Regions from separate parts of the Mesorhizobium sp. WSM4813 genome, predicted to be linked through region 2. Evidence: predicted binding sites of a transcription regulator. Region 2 holds the regulator's gene; each other region holds the start of a gene.
What was found. Region 2 encodes PhoB, which activates phosphate uptake and scavenging genes when phosphate is short. Its sites were predicted from a motif close to TGTCATNNANCTGTCAT; they were not measured.
Positions count from the first base shown of each region.

Region 1 (4,861 bases), on a different contig from region 2:
GGCAAGCAGACAGGCGGCCTGGCGGTAACGCGCCTCGTCGACGGTCTCCTCGATGCCGAAGGCGGCGAAGGTCTTGCCCGTCCACTCGACAAGCTCATGCGCGTGGGTGACCGAGCGCGAACGCAGCCGGGCGAGTTCCTCCGAGGCTGAGATCAGCGGATCTGCCTTCTGCTCGGCTTTGTCGAGCAGCGAGTAGAGAAAGCCCTCGCGCACGCCCAGCGCCGAGACGATGATCTTGGACGGCTGCATCGCCGCCATGATCTCCTGCAGCACGATGGCGCCATAAGGCAGCAGCGAGCGGCGGTTCTTTGAGACGCCCTCGATACCCCGTATCTTCTCGATCTCGCCCTTGGCGACCTGCTTGAGGAAGTTCGCAGCGCTGTCGATGCCGATCTCGTAATGGTGCATGACGCTCAGCGGATAGCTGGTCATTTCCATGTACAGCCGGGCGAGGTTTCGCCAGGTGCCGCCGACCGCATAGAACGGCCTGCCCTGTCCGCCTTTCAGGAGCTTTGCCTTCGCGAGCTCGTCGCGCGCTATCTTTGCCGCCTGGGCCAGTGAGTTCTTGGCCATGTCCTGCAGGCGCAGGCCGCCCAGCGGCAGCGTGATGCCATCGCCGATTGCCTCGCCATCAACGTCGACCAGTTCGAGGCTGCCGCCGCCGAGGTCGCCGGCGATGCCGTTGGCCGGGTGGAAGCCGGAAATGACGCCGAGTGCGGAATAATGCGCTTCCTGGCGCCCGCTCAGCACCTGGACCTCGGTCTTGAGCACATCTTCGGCGCGGTGGATGAAATCGGGGCCGTTGACCGCCTCGCGGGCGGCGGCGGTTGCCAGCACGTACATATGCTCGGCGCCGGCCTGCTCGGAAAGCGCGCGAAAACGCCGGAATTCTTCCATCGAGCGGGTCACCGCCTCGGGATCGAGCTTTCCGGTCGAGACGATGCCGCGGCCGAGGCCGGCCAGCATCTTTTCGTTGAACAGCGTGGTCGGTGAGCGCGCCAGCCCCTCATAGACGACAAGACGGATCGAGTTCGACCCGATGTCGATGATGGACAGCGGTCGGCGGTCCTGAAGCCGGCCCTGGGACGTTGAAATCATCAGCCGGTCGCTGCGGCGTTTTTCTTGCGGCGCTTGAACTGCGCGATGCGCTTGGGCGCATGCGATTTCAGCGCATCGCCCCGTCCGGAAAGGCTCGGATTGGTCATGAAATATTCCTGCGCGTTGAACGGTTCCTCGCCCTCCTCAAGCGTGGCGCGCCGGGAGGTTCCGTCAGCCAATACGTCGAAACTTTGCTGGTTGTCCATGATGTTGCCCAGCATGATCTGGCCGAGGACTTGTTCATGCACCGTTGGATTGGTGATCGGCACCATGGTTTCGACGCGGCGGTCGAGATTGCGCGGCATCAAATCGGCCGATGAGATGTAGACGACCGCCCCGTCCGACGGCAATCCGTGGCCGTTGCCGAAACAATAGATGCGACTGTGTTCGAGGAAGCGGCCGACGATCGACTTGACCCTTATGTTCTCCGACAGGCCCGGCACCTGGGGCCGCAGGCAGCAGATGCCGCGCACGACGAGATCGATCTCGACGCCAGCGCGGCTGGCGTCATAGAGCGCGTCGATGATGATCGGGTCGACCAGCGAATTCATCTTCATCCAGATGCGGGCCGGCCTGCCCTCCAGCGCATGGGCAATCTCGTCCGAAATGTGCTTGAGGATACGTTTGCGCAGCGTGAACGGCGAGATGGCCAGCCGCATCTCATCGGTCGGCTCGGCGTAGCCGGTGATGAAATTGAAAAGCTGGGCGACATCGCGGGCGATCGTCGGAGCGGTGGTGAAAAAAGACAGGTCGGTGTAGATGCGCGCGGTGACCGGGTGGTAGTTGCCGGTGCCGAGATGCACGTAGTTGCGCAGCTTGCCGTCCTCGCGCCGCACCACCAGCGACATTTTCGCGTGGGTCTTCAACTCGAGGAAGCCGAACACGACCTGAACGCCGGCGCGCTCGAGGTCGCGCGCCCAGCGGATGTTGGCTTCCTCGTCGAAGCGCGCCTTGAGCTCGACCAGCGCCGTCACCGACTTGCCGGCCTCCGCCGCGTCGACCAAAGCGCGCACGATCGGGCTGTCGTTTGAGGTGCGATAGAGCGTCTGCTTGATCGCCACCACTTCCGGGTCGGCCATCGCCTGGCGCAGAAACTGCACCACCACGTCGAAGGATTCGTAGGGATGATGAACGATGATGTCCTTCTCGCGGATGGCGGCAAAACAGTCACCGCCATGCTCGCGGATGCGCTCGGGAAAGCGCGGATTATAGGGCGTGAATTTGAGATCGTCGCGGGCGATGGCGACGATCTCGGAAATCTGGCTGAGAGCCAGCGGACCGGTGAGCACGCTGATGCGGCTCGACGAGACGGCAAGCTCGCCGGCGACGAACTCGCGCAGTTCGGCCGGCATCAGCTTATCGAATTCGATGCGGATGACCGAGCCGCGGCGGCGGCGCTTCAGCGCCGTCTCGAACAGGCGCACGAGATCCTCGGACTCCTCCTCAACCTCGATGTCACTGTCGCGGATGATGCGGAACGTGCCGGAGCCCTTGACTTCGTAGCCGGGGAACAGCTTGCCGATATAGAGACCGACCGCCTCTTCCAGCGGAATGAAGCGGACATGACGCTTGCGGTCAGGCAAGCGGATGAAGCGCTTCAGCGCCACCGGCAGACGCAGCAGCGCGCTCATCTCTTCGCCATTCCTGCGATGGCGCAGTTGCAGGGCCATCGAGAAGCCGAGATTGGGAATGAACGGGAACGGATGCGCCGGGTCGATCGAAAGCGGTGTGAGCACCGGAAACACCTGCTCCTGGAAATGATCCTCGAGCCAGGTCTTCTCGTCCTTGGTCAGCGCATCGCGGCTGATGCTCTCGATGCCTTCCTTGTCGAGCAGCAGCATCAGCGCGGAAAGGCTCTTCTGCTGGTCCTCCTGCAGGCGCTCGACCTCGCGCAGCAATTGTTCCAGCTGTTGTTCGGGGGTGCGGCCGTCCGGGCTCTTCAGCTTGATGCCTTCGCGAACCTGGCCGGCGAGCCCGGCGACACGGACCATGAAGAACTCGTCGAGATTGGCGGCCGAAATCGACAGGAAGCGGACACGCTCGAGCAGCGGATGATTGGCGTTCAGCGATTCCTCGAGGACGCGGCGGTTGAATTGCAGCCAGGAAAACTCGCGGTTGACGAAGCGGTCCGGGTTGCCGCCCTCTGGGCTCGCCACCTCGACAGTGGTGAATTCGCTCTGCACCGGCTTTAATTCGTTCATGGTTCCTGCTCGTTTCGCACCCGCTGGCCACAGCGTCGCGCGTCTTTGCGGACGCGCAAAGGACGCTCTACCACTCTTAAGCTACGCACGATCCCCAGCGAACCGAATTCGGTTTTCGGGGCCATGCCTTAACCGGCTTAGCTTATCCTGTGACAGGCTTTTACGACAGTTTGATTTCATCGATCTTGCAAAGAGACAGCTTATGATCCAGATGCAATCCAGCTACAGCGCGGCGCGTTCCTTGGACGCGCACAGGACGCGGTGGAATTTTGATTTTGCGCATGATCCGGGGTCATGCGGCAAATGCAGGAGACGACGATGGCAGGCGGTTCCATTCCCCATTTCCAGAACGATGCGGGCTATGCGGCGATCGACATCGGCGTCAAGGAGTTCATGTGCACCGGCGCCAACCCGCCTTTCGACCATCCGCATGTGTTTCTCGACATGGGAGACGACAATGAAAAGGTCTGCCCCTATTGCTCGACGCTTTATCGCTATTCGCCAAAGCTGAAGGCGACGGAAACGCAGCCTGCGGGATGCCTCTATATCGACCAGGCCGCCTGACACGCGCACGCCATCCCCATGGACGACACCCGGTCCCGGCAGGTTGTTATCGCCGGAGCCGGCGTCGCCGGACTGACTGCGGCGCTGGCATTTTCCGAGCGCGGCTATCTGGTGCGGCTGTTCGAACAGGCGCCGCGCCTCGAAGCGGCCGGCGCCGGTATCCAGCTCTCACCCAACGCAACGCGCATCCTTCGCCAGCTCGGCGTGCTCGACCGGCTGTTGCCGGCGGCGGTGCGGCCGGAGGCGGTCGTGCTCAAGGACGCCGCCACGCTGCGCGAGCTGGCGCGGGTGCCGCTTGGCGAAGCAGCCGAAGGGCGCTGGCAGGCCCCCTATCTCGTCGCTCATCGGGCTGACCTGCAAGACGCGCTGATGGCGCGCCTTGCCGAACAGCCGGAAATCAGTCTCGTCACCGGCGCGCGCGTCGGCGGCGTCGCCGCAGGACCGCGCCATACTACGGCAACAGTCGAGATTGCCGGCAAGACAGTCGAAGCCGACGGCTTTCTGCTGATCGGCGCCGACGGCGTCTGGTCGGCTATCCGCGCTTTTGGCGGGTTTGCGGCCAAAAGCCGGTTTTCGGGCGAGCTTGCCTGGCGCGCTACGATCAGTGCAGACAGTGTCGCGGGAGAAGCGCTTGCGGCGGTCGGCGCCGCCAATTGCGTGACCACCTTCCTGCATCCCGGCTTCCACCTCGTCGCCTATCCGGTCAGCAACGGCACGGCGTTCAACCTGGCCGCCTTCACCAGGGGCGAGATCATCGCCGAGAGCTGGCCGGGCCACGCCGACACCAACATCCTCGTCGGCGCCATGCATGGCACGGCGGCAGCACTGGCCCGGCTTGCCGAGGATGCCGGCCCCTGGACCGCATGGCCGATCCATACGGTCGACCAGGCACAGCCATGGACGACGCCCGCCGGCATCGCGCTGATCGGCGATGCGGCGCATGCGATGACGCCGTTTGCGGCGCAGGGCGCGGCGATGGCGATCGAGGATGCCGCAAC
Region 1 is NZ_JBVVQU010000081.1:379-5,239, reverse strand. Features, by position in the region: gene ppx (exopolyphosphatase) at 1-1,098, opposite strand, end outside; gene AC0L25_RS29835 (RNA degradosome polyphosphate kinase) at 1,098-3,299, opposite strand; gene AC0L25_RS29830 (zinc-finger domain-containing protein) at 3,618-3,863, shown strand; gene AC0L25_RS29825 (FAD-dependent monooxygenase) at 3,882-4,861, shown strand, end outside.
Region 1: AC0L25_RS29835 (RNA degradosome polyphosphate kinase) is a predicted target of PhoB. The motif match lies at 3,462-3,478, and genes of this name have one in related genera.

Region 2 (4,861 bases):
GCGAGCCGGAACTGGCCGGTGTCTGGGGCGCGGTCGTCGGATCGTTCCTGACCATGATCGTTACGCTCGCCATCGCCTTTCCGATCGGCGTTTCGGCGGCGATCTATCTTGAGGAATTTGCGCCCAAGAACCGGCTGACGACGATCATCGAAGTGAATATCAACAATCTGGCGGCTGTGCCTTCGATCGTCTTCGGCCTGCTTGGACTTGCCGTATTCCTGAATTTCTTCGGCATGCCGCGCTCGGCCCCGGTGGTCGGCGGCATGGTGTTGGCGCTGATGACCCTGCCGATCATCATCATCGCCTCGCGCGCTTCGCTGCGCGCCGTGCCGCCGTCGATCCGCGAGGCGGCGCTCGGCATCGGAGCGTCCAAGGTCCAGACCGTATTCCATCACGTTCTTCCGCTGGCGATGCCGGGTATCATGACCGGCACCATCCTCGGAATGGCGCATGCGCTGGGCGAAACCGCGCCGTTGCTGATGATCGGCATGGTCGCCTTCATCGTCGACATTCCCGGCGGCTTTACCGATCCCGCGACGATCCTGCCGGTGCAGATATTCATGTGGGCCGATTTCCCGGAAGCTGGATTCCAGCAGAAGACTTCGGCGGCGATTTTGATTCTGCTGCTGTTTTTGGTCATCATGAACGCCATTGCGGTGATACTGCGTAGGCGCTTCGAGCGGCGCTGGTAAGGGGGTAGAGGATATGAACATCATGACGGAAGCCGGCGTCGAACAGAAACTGAGCAGCGGAACCAACGCCCCTTCGATCAAGATGAAGGGCGAAAAGGTCTCCGTTCATTACGGCGAGAAGCGGGCTCTGTTCGACGTGGATCTCGATGTCCGCGAGAACCAGGTGACAGCGTTGATCGGCCCATCGGGCTGTGGCAAGTCGACCTTCCTGCGTTGCCTGAACCGAATGAACGACACCATCGATATCGCGCGGGTGAGCGGCAAGATCACGCTCGACGGTGAGGATGTCTACGACCCGAAAATCGATGTCGTCGAGCTGCGAGCTCGCGTCGGCATGGTATTCCAGAAGCCGAACCCGTTTCCGAAGTCGATCTATGAAAACGTCGCCTACGGTCCGCGCATTCACGGCCTGGCCAGGAGCAAGGCCGAGTTGGACGGCATCGTCGAATCGAGCCTGAAGAAGGCCGGCCTGTTCAACGAGGTCAAGGATCGCCTGCTCGAGTCGGGCACCGGCCTCTCCGGCGGACAGCAGCAGCGCCTGTGCATCGCGCGCGCCATCGCCGTGTCGCCGGAAGTAATCCTGATGGACGAGCCCTGTTCGGCGTTGGATCCGATCGCCACCGCCCGCGTCGAGGAACTGATCGACGAACTGCGCCAGAACTACACGATCGTCATCGTCACCCATTCGATGCAGCAGGCCGCGCGCGTGTCGCAACGCACGGCGATGTTCCATCTCGGCTATCTGGTCGAGGAGGGCGCGACCGACAAGATGTTCACCAATCCCGACGACAAGCGCACCCAGGACTACATCACCGGCCGGTTCGGCTGAGCGGTCCGGCGGCGAATTTCGAACACGAGGACAGTATCATGGGTGAACACACCGTCGCATCTTTCGACGAGGAACTGGAGCACATCGACAGGCTGATCCGCGACATGGACGAGCTCGCCGCCGCGATGGTCGCAGCCTCGATCCGCGCGTTGCTTGCGTCAGACAATGCGATGGCGCAGCGCGTCGTCTCGGACGACGCCATCATGGATGCGCGGCAGCGCGAACTCGACGATAGTGCGATCACGCTGATCGCCAAGCGGCAGCCGATGGCGCAAGATCTGCGCGCCGTGGTTGGCGCAATCCGCATGGCCGGTGATCTCGAGCGCATCGGCGATTTGGCCAAGAACATAGCCAAGCGGGTCAGCGCAGTCGGGCAGAGCGCCACGCCGCGTAATCTGTCGCACGGTATCGACGCGATGGCGGATCTCGTTCTTGTGCAGCTCCGCGGCGTGGTCGAGCACTATGTGGCGCGCAATGCCGGCGCGTTGAAAGAACTGCGCGCCGACGACCAGAAGATCGACGTGAAATACACGGCGGTTTTTCGCGAACTCCTGACCTACATGATGGAGGATCCGCGCAACATCACCGCCTGCACGCATCTTCTGTTCTGCGCCAAGAATCTCGAGCGTATCGGCGATCATGTCACCAACATCGCCGAAAACGCCTACTATGTCGTGACCGGGCAGCAATTGCCGGCGGATCGCCCGAAGCTCGACGAAACGACCATGTCGGCGTCGGCGACATGACAGGAGTGACCGGCCGATGATCGCGCCGCGCATCATGGTGGTGGAGGACGAAGAGCCGCTGGGCGTCCTCCTTCGCTACAATCTGGAATCCGAAGGTTATCAGGTTGAGGTGGTGACGCGCGGCGACGAGGCCGAAATCCGGCTGCAGGAAAACGTGCCCGATCTGCTGGTGCTCGACTGGATGGTGCCGGCGGTTTCCGGCATCGAGCTTTGCCGGCGCCTTCGGGTGCGTCCCGAAACCGAGCGACTGCCGATCATCATGCTGACCGCGCGCGGCGAGGAGAGCGACCGGGTGCGCGGCCTTTCCACGGGAGCCGACGACTATCTGGTCAAGCCGTTCTCGACACCGGAATTCATGGCCAGGGTCAAGGCGCTGCTGCGCCGCGCCAAGCCCGAAGTGCTGTCCAGCGTGCTGAAGGTCGGCGACATCGTGCTCGATCGCGAGTCGCACAGGGTCTATCGCAAGAAGAGCGAGATCCGGCTCGGGCCAACCGAGTTCCGGCTGCTCGAATTCATGATGCGGCACCCGGGTCGGGTCTTCTCGCGCAGCCAGTTGCTCGACAATGTCTGGGGCGAGACGATCTACATTGACGAGCGCACGGTGGACGTCCATGTCGGACGGTTGCGCAAGGCGGTCAACAATGGTCGCATGCCCGATGTCATCCGCACCATCCGCGGCGCGGGCTATGCGATCAGGGAAGACTAGCTGATATTCAGGTGATGCCGGCCTGCGACCGGCGGCTTCCTGCGCTTACCTACAGCGCCGCGCGCCCCTGTTGGGCGCGCAAAGGACGCTGTAGAGCTTTGATTTTGCGCATGACCCTTCCGAAATCGATCTCGATTTCGGGGTCATGCGCGGGCTCACGTACCCAAAAGTACGCTCCGCTCCGGTTCTCGGAACCCACTGTTCTCGACTCGGCCTGACCTGAATCTCAACACATCCCCAAGTCGCGATCCGGCGATCCCTGCCTTCGAATTCAAGCCACGTTCTTTCCGACCGAGCCGGCTCGCGCCTGGATGCCCGGCGCGAAAATCTCCTGGTCGACGAAACTCAGCGCCCGCATGGCACAGCCTTCGCGGATCAGCGGCAGTTCGTTCGGCTCGGTGTCGAAGGAAATCGAACCCGAATGCTGGCCGCCGGCGGTCTGGGCGATGGCCTCGCGCAGGGCCGGCTCGATCAGGTCGAAGGCGGCAGCGCTGGCGCCGACCATGGCGACCGGCGCCGGATCGATCAGCGCGAATAGGCTGCCGAGCCCGAAGCCGAGTGCTTCGCCAGCCTTGCGGTAGGCTTCGCGCTCCGGTCCGTCCGTCTGGCGCGCCCGGGCCGCCAGTGCCCGCATCGCGGCGTCGCTGACATCGGCGACCGGCTCGGCGTTCTCGCTCAATTGCCTTGCGTTGCGCCAGATGGCGTAGTTGCCGGCATAGGCCTCGACGCAGCCACGCCGCCCGCAGCGGCAAAGCGCGCCGCCCGGCCGATGGATCATGTGGCCGAATTCACCGCCTGAGGAATGGGTGCCGGTGAACAGTTCGCTCTTCAGCACCAGCCCCATACCGATGCCATGCGAGAGCAGGATGGCGATGAAATCATCGCGGTAGCGATCCGGGTCGCGCCAACGCAGCGCCACGGCCATCATGTTGCAGTCGTTCTCCATGATGGCCGGGATGCCGAACTCGCGTTCCAGAATGTCGGCGAAGGCGATATTCGTCTGCGGCGTGATCGGCGACCACAACATGGCGCGCGCATGGGAATCGGTGATGCCCTGGATCGCCAGCGCGATGCGGGCGACGCTTTGGACATCGAGGTCGGGGTCTTCGAGCCGCCGCCGGACGATGGCGACACATTCGCCGATCAGCTCGTCGCGCGACATGGTCAGCGTGTCCAGCCGGCGTTGTTCCTCGGCGACCACCTGTCCGGCATAGTCGATGACGGCGACCGACAGGAAATTCAGCGACAACACGACCGCCAAGACCGCAGCGGCTTCCGGATTGAGGCTGAGGCCGACCTGCGGTCGGCCGCGTTTCATCGAAACGGTCTCGCTCGCCTTGATCTCGGTCAGGATGCCTTCCTGGATCAGGTCGGAAGAGATCGCCGATATGGTCGAATGGCTGAGGGCGGTGGTTGCGGCGATCTCGGTCCGCGACGGCTGGCCGGCCCGGCGCACGGCCGAAATCACCATGGCCCGGTTGCGCCGGCGCAAATCGTCATGACGGATTCCAACCGACATTCTTTGCTTCCTCCCTATTGCCGCGGCCGCTCATGGATCGGAAGCCGTCGGTAATGTCCGACAAATACTCGCAGAGGCAGCGGGCCCTGTCATTATTTATTCCGAGACTCGAAATAAGTCGGCAGGGACATCAAGATCGACCAGGTTTGATGTTGACAGCGCTTCGGCGTCGGACCAGTATTTTTTCGAGGCTCGAAAAAATAGAGCCTTTGTGCCGGCCTTCGGGCCAGTCTGGTCGTGCCGTACGCGGCGCAGGGAGGAATATCATGAAGAGATTCACAGCCGCCATTCTGGCGGGGGTCGCCATGTCGCTGACGCTCGCGTCGGTCGCACAGGCGAAGGACAAGGTCATTGGCGTTTCGTGGTCGA
Region 2 is NZ_JBVVQU010000007.1:82,914-87,774, reverse strand. Features, by position in the region: gene pstA (phosphate ABC transporter permease PstA) at 1-692, shown strand, start outside; gene pstB (phosphate ABC transporter ATP-binding protein PstB) at 706-1,521, shown strand; gene phoU (phosphate signaling complex protein PhoU) at 1,560-2,267, shown strand; gene phoB (phosphate regulon transcriptional regulator PhoB) at 2,284-2,973, shown strand; gene AC0L25_RS05860 (ROK family protein) at 3,245-4,492, opposite strand; gene xylF (D-xylose ABC transporter substrate-binding protein) at 4,759-4,861, shown strand, end outside.

Region 3 (4,861 bases), on a different contig from region 2:
CCGGCTCCGACCGCACTCGGAGTTGTCATCGCGGTTGAGGCAAGCAGCAGCGAAGCCCATGCAAGACCGTTGAACATGCGGCGAATTCCGTTTGGGTTTGTCATGCGGCTAATTCCTTTTCGATCGGTGAGGTGGCCAATTCGAGTTGTTGCGCGGGAACGCTCCCAAGCTTGCGGAGAGCCGGAAGAAACTTGTTGTGCTTCGTTCCCTGGTTCAGGATCGCGATCGCCGTGCAGTATTTTGAACAATGCTTGGTGGGGTGCTGGTGCAGCGTCCGCAGAATGCGGTCGGCTATCCCATTGCCGTTCGCGGATTTCGTTTCCAGGATGAAGCGATCATCACGAACGGCGTGCGATGAGCCAGGAGCAAAAAAACGCAGCTGGCTATCGATCGTCATACGCTCGGCGCCCTCCTTGGCGACAAGCGTCATGCGGACATAGCGCATGTCGATGACCCGCGAGAGTTCGTATGGAAAGTCCTGACGATACTGGTCGAAATAGACGCCGTGGACATAACCCAGAGCTGTCTCGTCAAGGACACCGAATTTGACAGGATCGTAGGGCAGTCGCTTCTTGATGGTGACGCCGCGCTTGTCCTTGAGCTTCACCTCGACGAAGCACAGCCCTGCCTCAATGTATTTCCGGATTCGGACTTTCGCCCGCCTGCGCCGGCCCTGATGATGATTGAAATAACTCTGCCGGTCCGCATCGTCGAAATAGCAGGTTTCGTAGGTGAATATCCGGCGCCCGCCGATCTCAAGAATATCGAAGTGCGTTGCCAGTTCAGCCGCGGCGCGGCGAAGTACGGCCGCCCCGATGACATATTTGTTGTCGAGCCGCTCCAGCATCTCGGCCTTTGCGTTGAGAGCATCCAGGCTGATCGGGGCGAAAGCCCGCTCCAGCCAAGCGTCAGTGTTTGCGATAGAAGACATTGAGCCTCGCCAATTCCGTGATGTAGTCGAGTTGGAGAACCTGATAGGACAGCACGTCGACGCCCAGGCGCTCCGAGAGTTCGGCGCGCGTGGTCTTGGGGTCAGACAGTAACGTTAGGTGGATTTTATCCAGCGTGACCTTCGCCCCGCTGACCGATTGCAGCATCTTCGGATGATCGACGATATAGGCGCCGACCAGCACGAAGAGCACGACCATCGCAGCGAAGGGCAGCGTGGTTCCCTGCACCGAAGAGATGACGGCGATAGCGACGCTGCCGAAGAAATAGGTCATCTCGGTCTTTGTCAGAGGCTCGGAGCGCAGCGTGAACAGCGCCAGAATGGCGAACAGACCAAAACCGGCTGCCACGCTGAAATTCACCGACGACAGGATGGTCAGCACTGCGAAGACGAATATATTGAACAGCGCTGCGGCCGTGACCAATTCCTTGTCGCGGTACCGTCGATAATACATGCCGAAGACAAGCAGCATCATTCCGACAAGGTTCATGGCGAACCTGATCGACTGAGCCGCGAGCGGATCTTGTAGGGCCTGCAGGAGGTCGCGATTCATGACGCACTCGCCACAGCGACGCCGGGCACCCCCACCAAAGTCAGCCGGATAATATGCATTTCAGCTCCTGGTTTGTTCCGTGGCGCCATCCGTGGCGCTGACGTGGAGAACGGGCGATTTTCGTTTCTATTCCGTTGGAAAGTCAGAACATCCGAAACAGGTGGCAGCGCCAAGTTTGTTTACGATCAACAGCTTGCCCGGAGGCATTTCGCGAATGTGACAGTCCGATGACACCTTTATGAACTAGGCCGGCTAAGACCACGTGTGATCCCGGCGAGATTTTGGAGAGCCGCAGATTAGATTTTGGAGAACGTAAGATTAGAGTCCGGTAAGAACCGGTCGAAGTTCTCAAGATCGCGGCCGGCTTCGCGACCTTTGTCGCACCGAGTCAGGGGCGGAGGGCGGGCATCAGAAGACAGGTCAAGACGCCGGCTCACGCTTGGCGGCCGTCAGCTCGTTCCCCGCGGCGCTCCTGCTCCTCATCCTGCATTGGCAGGCCTACAAGGATAATCCGGTGCGAGGTTTGCTTCACACTGCTGTGCAGAGCCCCGAGCGAACGATAACCTCGGGGTCGAAGCCGATGGCGGAAGTGAGCGTCTGGGAGGGCGGTGCATGACCGTGTCGAACGCGAGTTGAACAGCCTGAAAAGCGCATGCTCGAAGTGCGGCTCGCCTATGAGCCGAGAGGCGTGTCTACGGGAACAGTTCTTGTTCTGACCCCAACAGGGGTGGCAGACCTTCATGTTAGGCTTCTGCGACCGCTTTCGAACTCTGCAGACCCCCGTCTGCCGGGCAGTGAATGGCTGGTTTGCGACCGAAACCTGACCATTGAGTTTGGTCCTAAGCTGCGCTCGGCGGCCCTGGCTGTGTCAAATCACCGAATCGGTCCAGCGAACGATGTCCTTGGCGGCATCGCCGAACGCAATGTCGAGCGCGCTGACATAGGCCTGGTTGCCGCTGCCCGAGACCGGCGCGGTCGCGGTGAAGCTCTTCGAGGCGCGCACCTCGCCATTGCGGTCGTTCAGTATCCGCACGAACAGCTCGACCTCGGCATGTTCGCCGCCGTCAACCCGGACTTCGAAGGAACGGACCTCGACGATCACCTGATAGTCGATCGCCAGCCCCTCGCCCGGCTTGCCGACACCGGCGAAGCTGCCCGAGCGCTGGAATGTCTCGGCCAGCCGCGCCTGCACGATCAGCGGCAGCCGATCGGCCCATTGCGCGCCCTTGAGGTACTGGATCGAACGCACGGACGGCTTGATGACGATGTTCTGGCTGTCCAGCGCCTTGAGCGCGGAGGGTTGGGCAATGAGGATCTGGCGGCGGCTGCGGCCGCGCGCATCGAGCGGCGGCGCCGACAGTTCGAATGTATCCAGGGGCGCCGGCCCGCCGCCCGGCAAGAACGCGCAACTGGCTAGCGAAAGCGTAAGCAATGCCACACCCGCTTTGAGCCCGCCTGATTTGACCCCGCCCAATTTAAGCACCACCGACTTCACACGCGATCCCCGTTGTCCCCGAACCGAATGAGCAATCCGCATCCGCAGTGCACTTGCCTGCTGTTCTTGGGGCGGACGAAAGCCGAAGTCAACGCCGCACCCGGCCGTCGAATTGCCGAACCTCGCCTTCGCCGCCTGACAGGATTCGCTGCGGATTGCGGCTGAGATCCGTTACCGCCTCTTCGATGCGGGTGATCGAACGGCGGCTGTCCTGGACCAGCGCTTCGACGTCCTGCAGGCCCTGACCGGAGAATCGGGCCAGATTGTCGGTGATGGTGCCAAGACGGGCGTTCAGCGTGTCGGCTACCTGCTTGAAGGATTTCAGCGTGTTCCTGGCATCGGCTATCATGCCGTCGGCCTGGCCTGAGCCGAGCAATGTATCGACCTTGGCAAGGATGCCGTCGACGCGCACCGAAGCGTCGTTGAGACGCTCCGCGAGCTGCTGCGCGTCCTTGATCGTCTGGTCGATATCGTCGGCACGGTTGGCGAATTTGCTGGTGACCTTGGCGATGTCGGCGGCAGCCTCGTTGGCGTTTTCGCTGGCCTTCTGGATGTTGGCCAGCGCGGTGCGAACCTGTGCCGGGTCGATGCCGTCGAGAACACCGTCGACCTTGGCCAGAGTGCCTTGCGTCCTTTGGGCGAAATCGTTGATCGATCCCACCGCCGTGTCGACATTCCTCACGACCCTGTCGAACTGCTTGCTGGTTTCCTTCAGATTCGTGGTCACCGTGTCGACATTGGCGACGATGCTCTTGATCTGATCCTTGTCGACGGCGTTGAGCAGCCCTTCCGCCGCCTTCAGCGTACCGTCGAGCTTGCCCGAGACGCCCCTCAACTCGTCCGACAGCGAACTGACGCTGGCGAGGAATTTGTCGATGCCGTCGGAGTTCTTGGCCAGCGCATCGGAGAAAGTCTGCACATTGTTGACAGTCTGCGTCAGCGGCCCGCGAACGTCCCTGGTGAAGCCTTCGAGCTGGGTGAGAACCGTATCGGCGCGGGTGAAGATGTTCTGCGCCGTCTGCAACAGGTTGGTAACCGCCGACGGGTTGGCGACGATCTCGGCGACGCGGCCCTCCGCCTCCGCCTGGTCGAGAAGGTTCACTTCCTTGGGGTCGGCGCCCTTGAGTTCGATATTGGCTTGACCGGTGAGGCCGGCAAGGCCGATATCGGCCTGCGTCGATTTGGTGATCGGCGTCGTGCGGTCTATTTCGGCGTCGGCTATGGCGGCGGTCGGATTGGCGAGGTCGATATAGACGCGCTTGACATCCCCAACCCTGACGCCGTTGAACAGCACGAAACTGCCGCGGCCGAGGCCGGAAGCCGATCCCGGAATGCGCACCCGTAGCATCGCCATCTCACCCCGGTCGCCGATCGCGGCCGTCCAGTAGACGAACGCGAATGCAGCCAGGATCGCGGCTAGCGTGAAAATGCCGACAATGACGTAGTTGGCTCTGGTTTCCATTTACCCACTTATGGCTATGCGCGGGCCGCAAGATCAAGTTGCCGCGCACGTTTTCCGCGAAAATAGGATTTCACCCAGGGTTCCTCGCTTTTGAGCATGTCGTCGATCGTGCCTTCGACCAGCACCTTCTTGTTGCCGAGCACGGCCACCCGATCACAAGCGGTGAACAGCGTGTCGAGATCGTGCGTGACCATGTATACGGTCAGATCCATGGTATCGCGCAGCTTGACGACCAGTTCGTCGAACTCAGCCGCGCTGATCGGATCGAGGCCGGATGTCGGCTCGTCCAGGAACACGATGTCCGGGTCGAGCGCCAGTGCGCGCGCCAGCGCCGCACGCTTGATCATGCCGCCGGAAAGCTCGGACGGGAATTTCTGCGCCGCATCCGGCGGCAACCCGACC
Region 3 is NZ_JBVVQU010000010.1:60,336-65,196, reverse strand. Features, by position in the region: gene AC0L25_RS07910 (esterase-like activity of phytase family protein) at 1-29, opposite strand, end outside; gene AC0L25_RS07905 (polyphosphate polymerase domain-containing protein) at 101-931, opposite strand; gene AC0L25_RS07900 (DUF4956 domain-containing protein) at 909-1,502, opposite strand; gene AC0L25_RS07895 (ABC-type transport auxiliary lipoprotein family protein) at 2,371-2,985, opposite strand; gene AC0L25_RS07890 (MlaD family protein) at 3,086-4,459, opposite strand; gene AC0L25_RS07885 (ABC transporter ATP-binding protein) at 4,474-4,861, opposite strand, start outside.
Region 3: AC0L25_RS07900 (DUF4956 domain-containing protein) is a predicted target of PhoB. The motif match lies at 1,719-1,735, and genes of this name have one in related genera.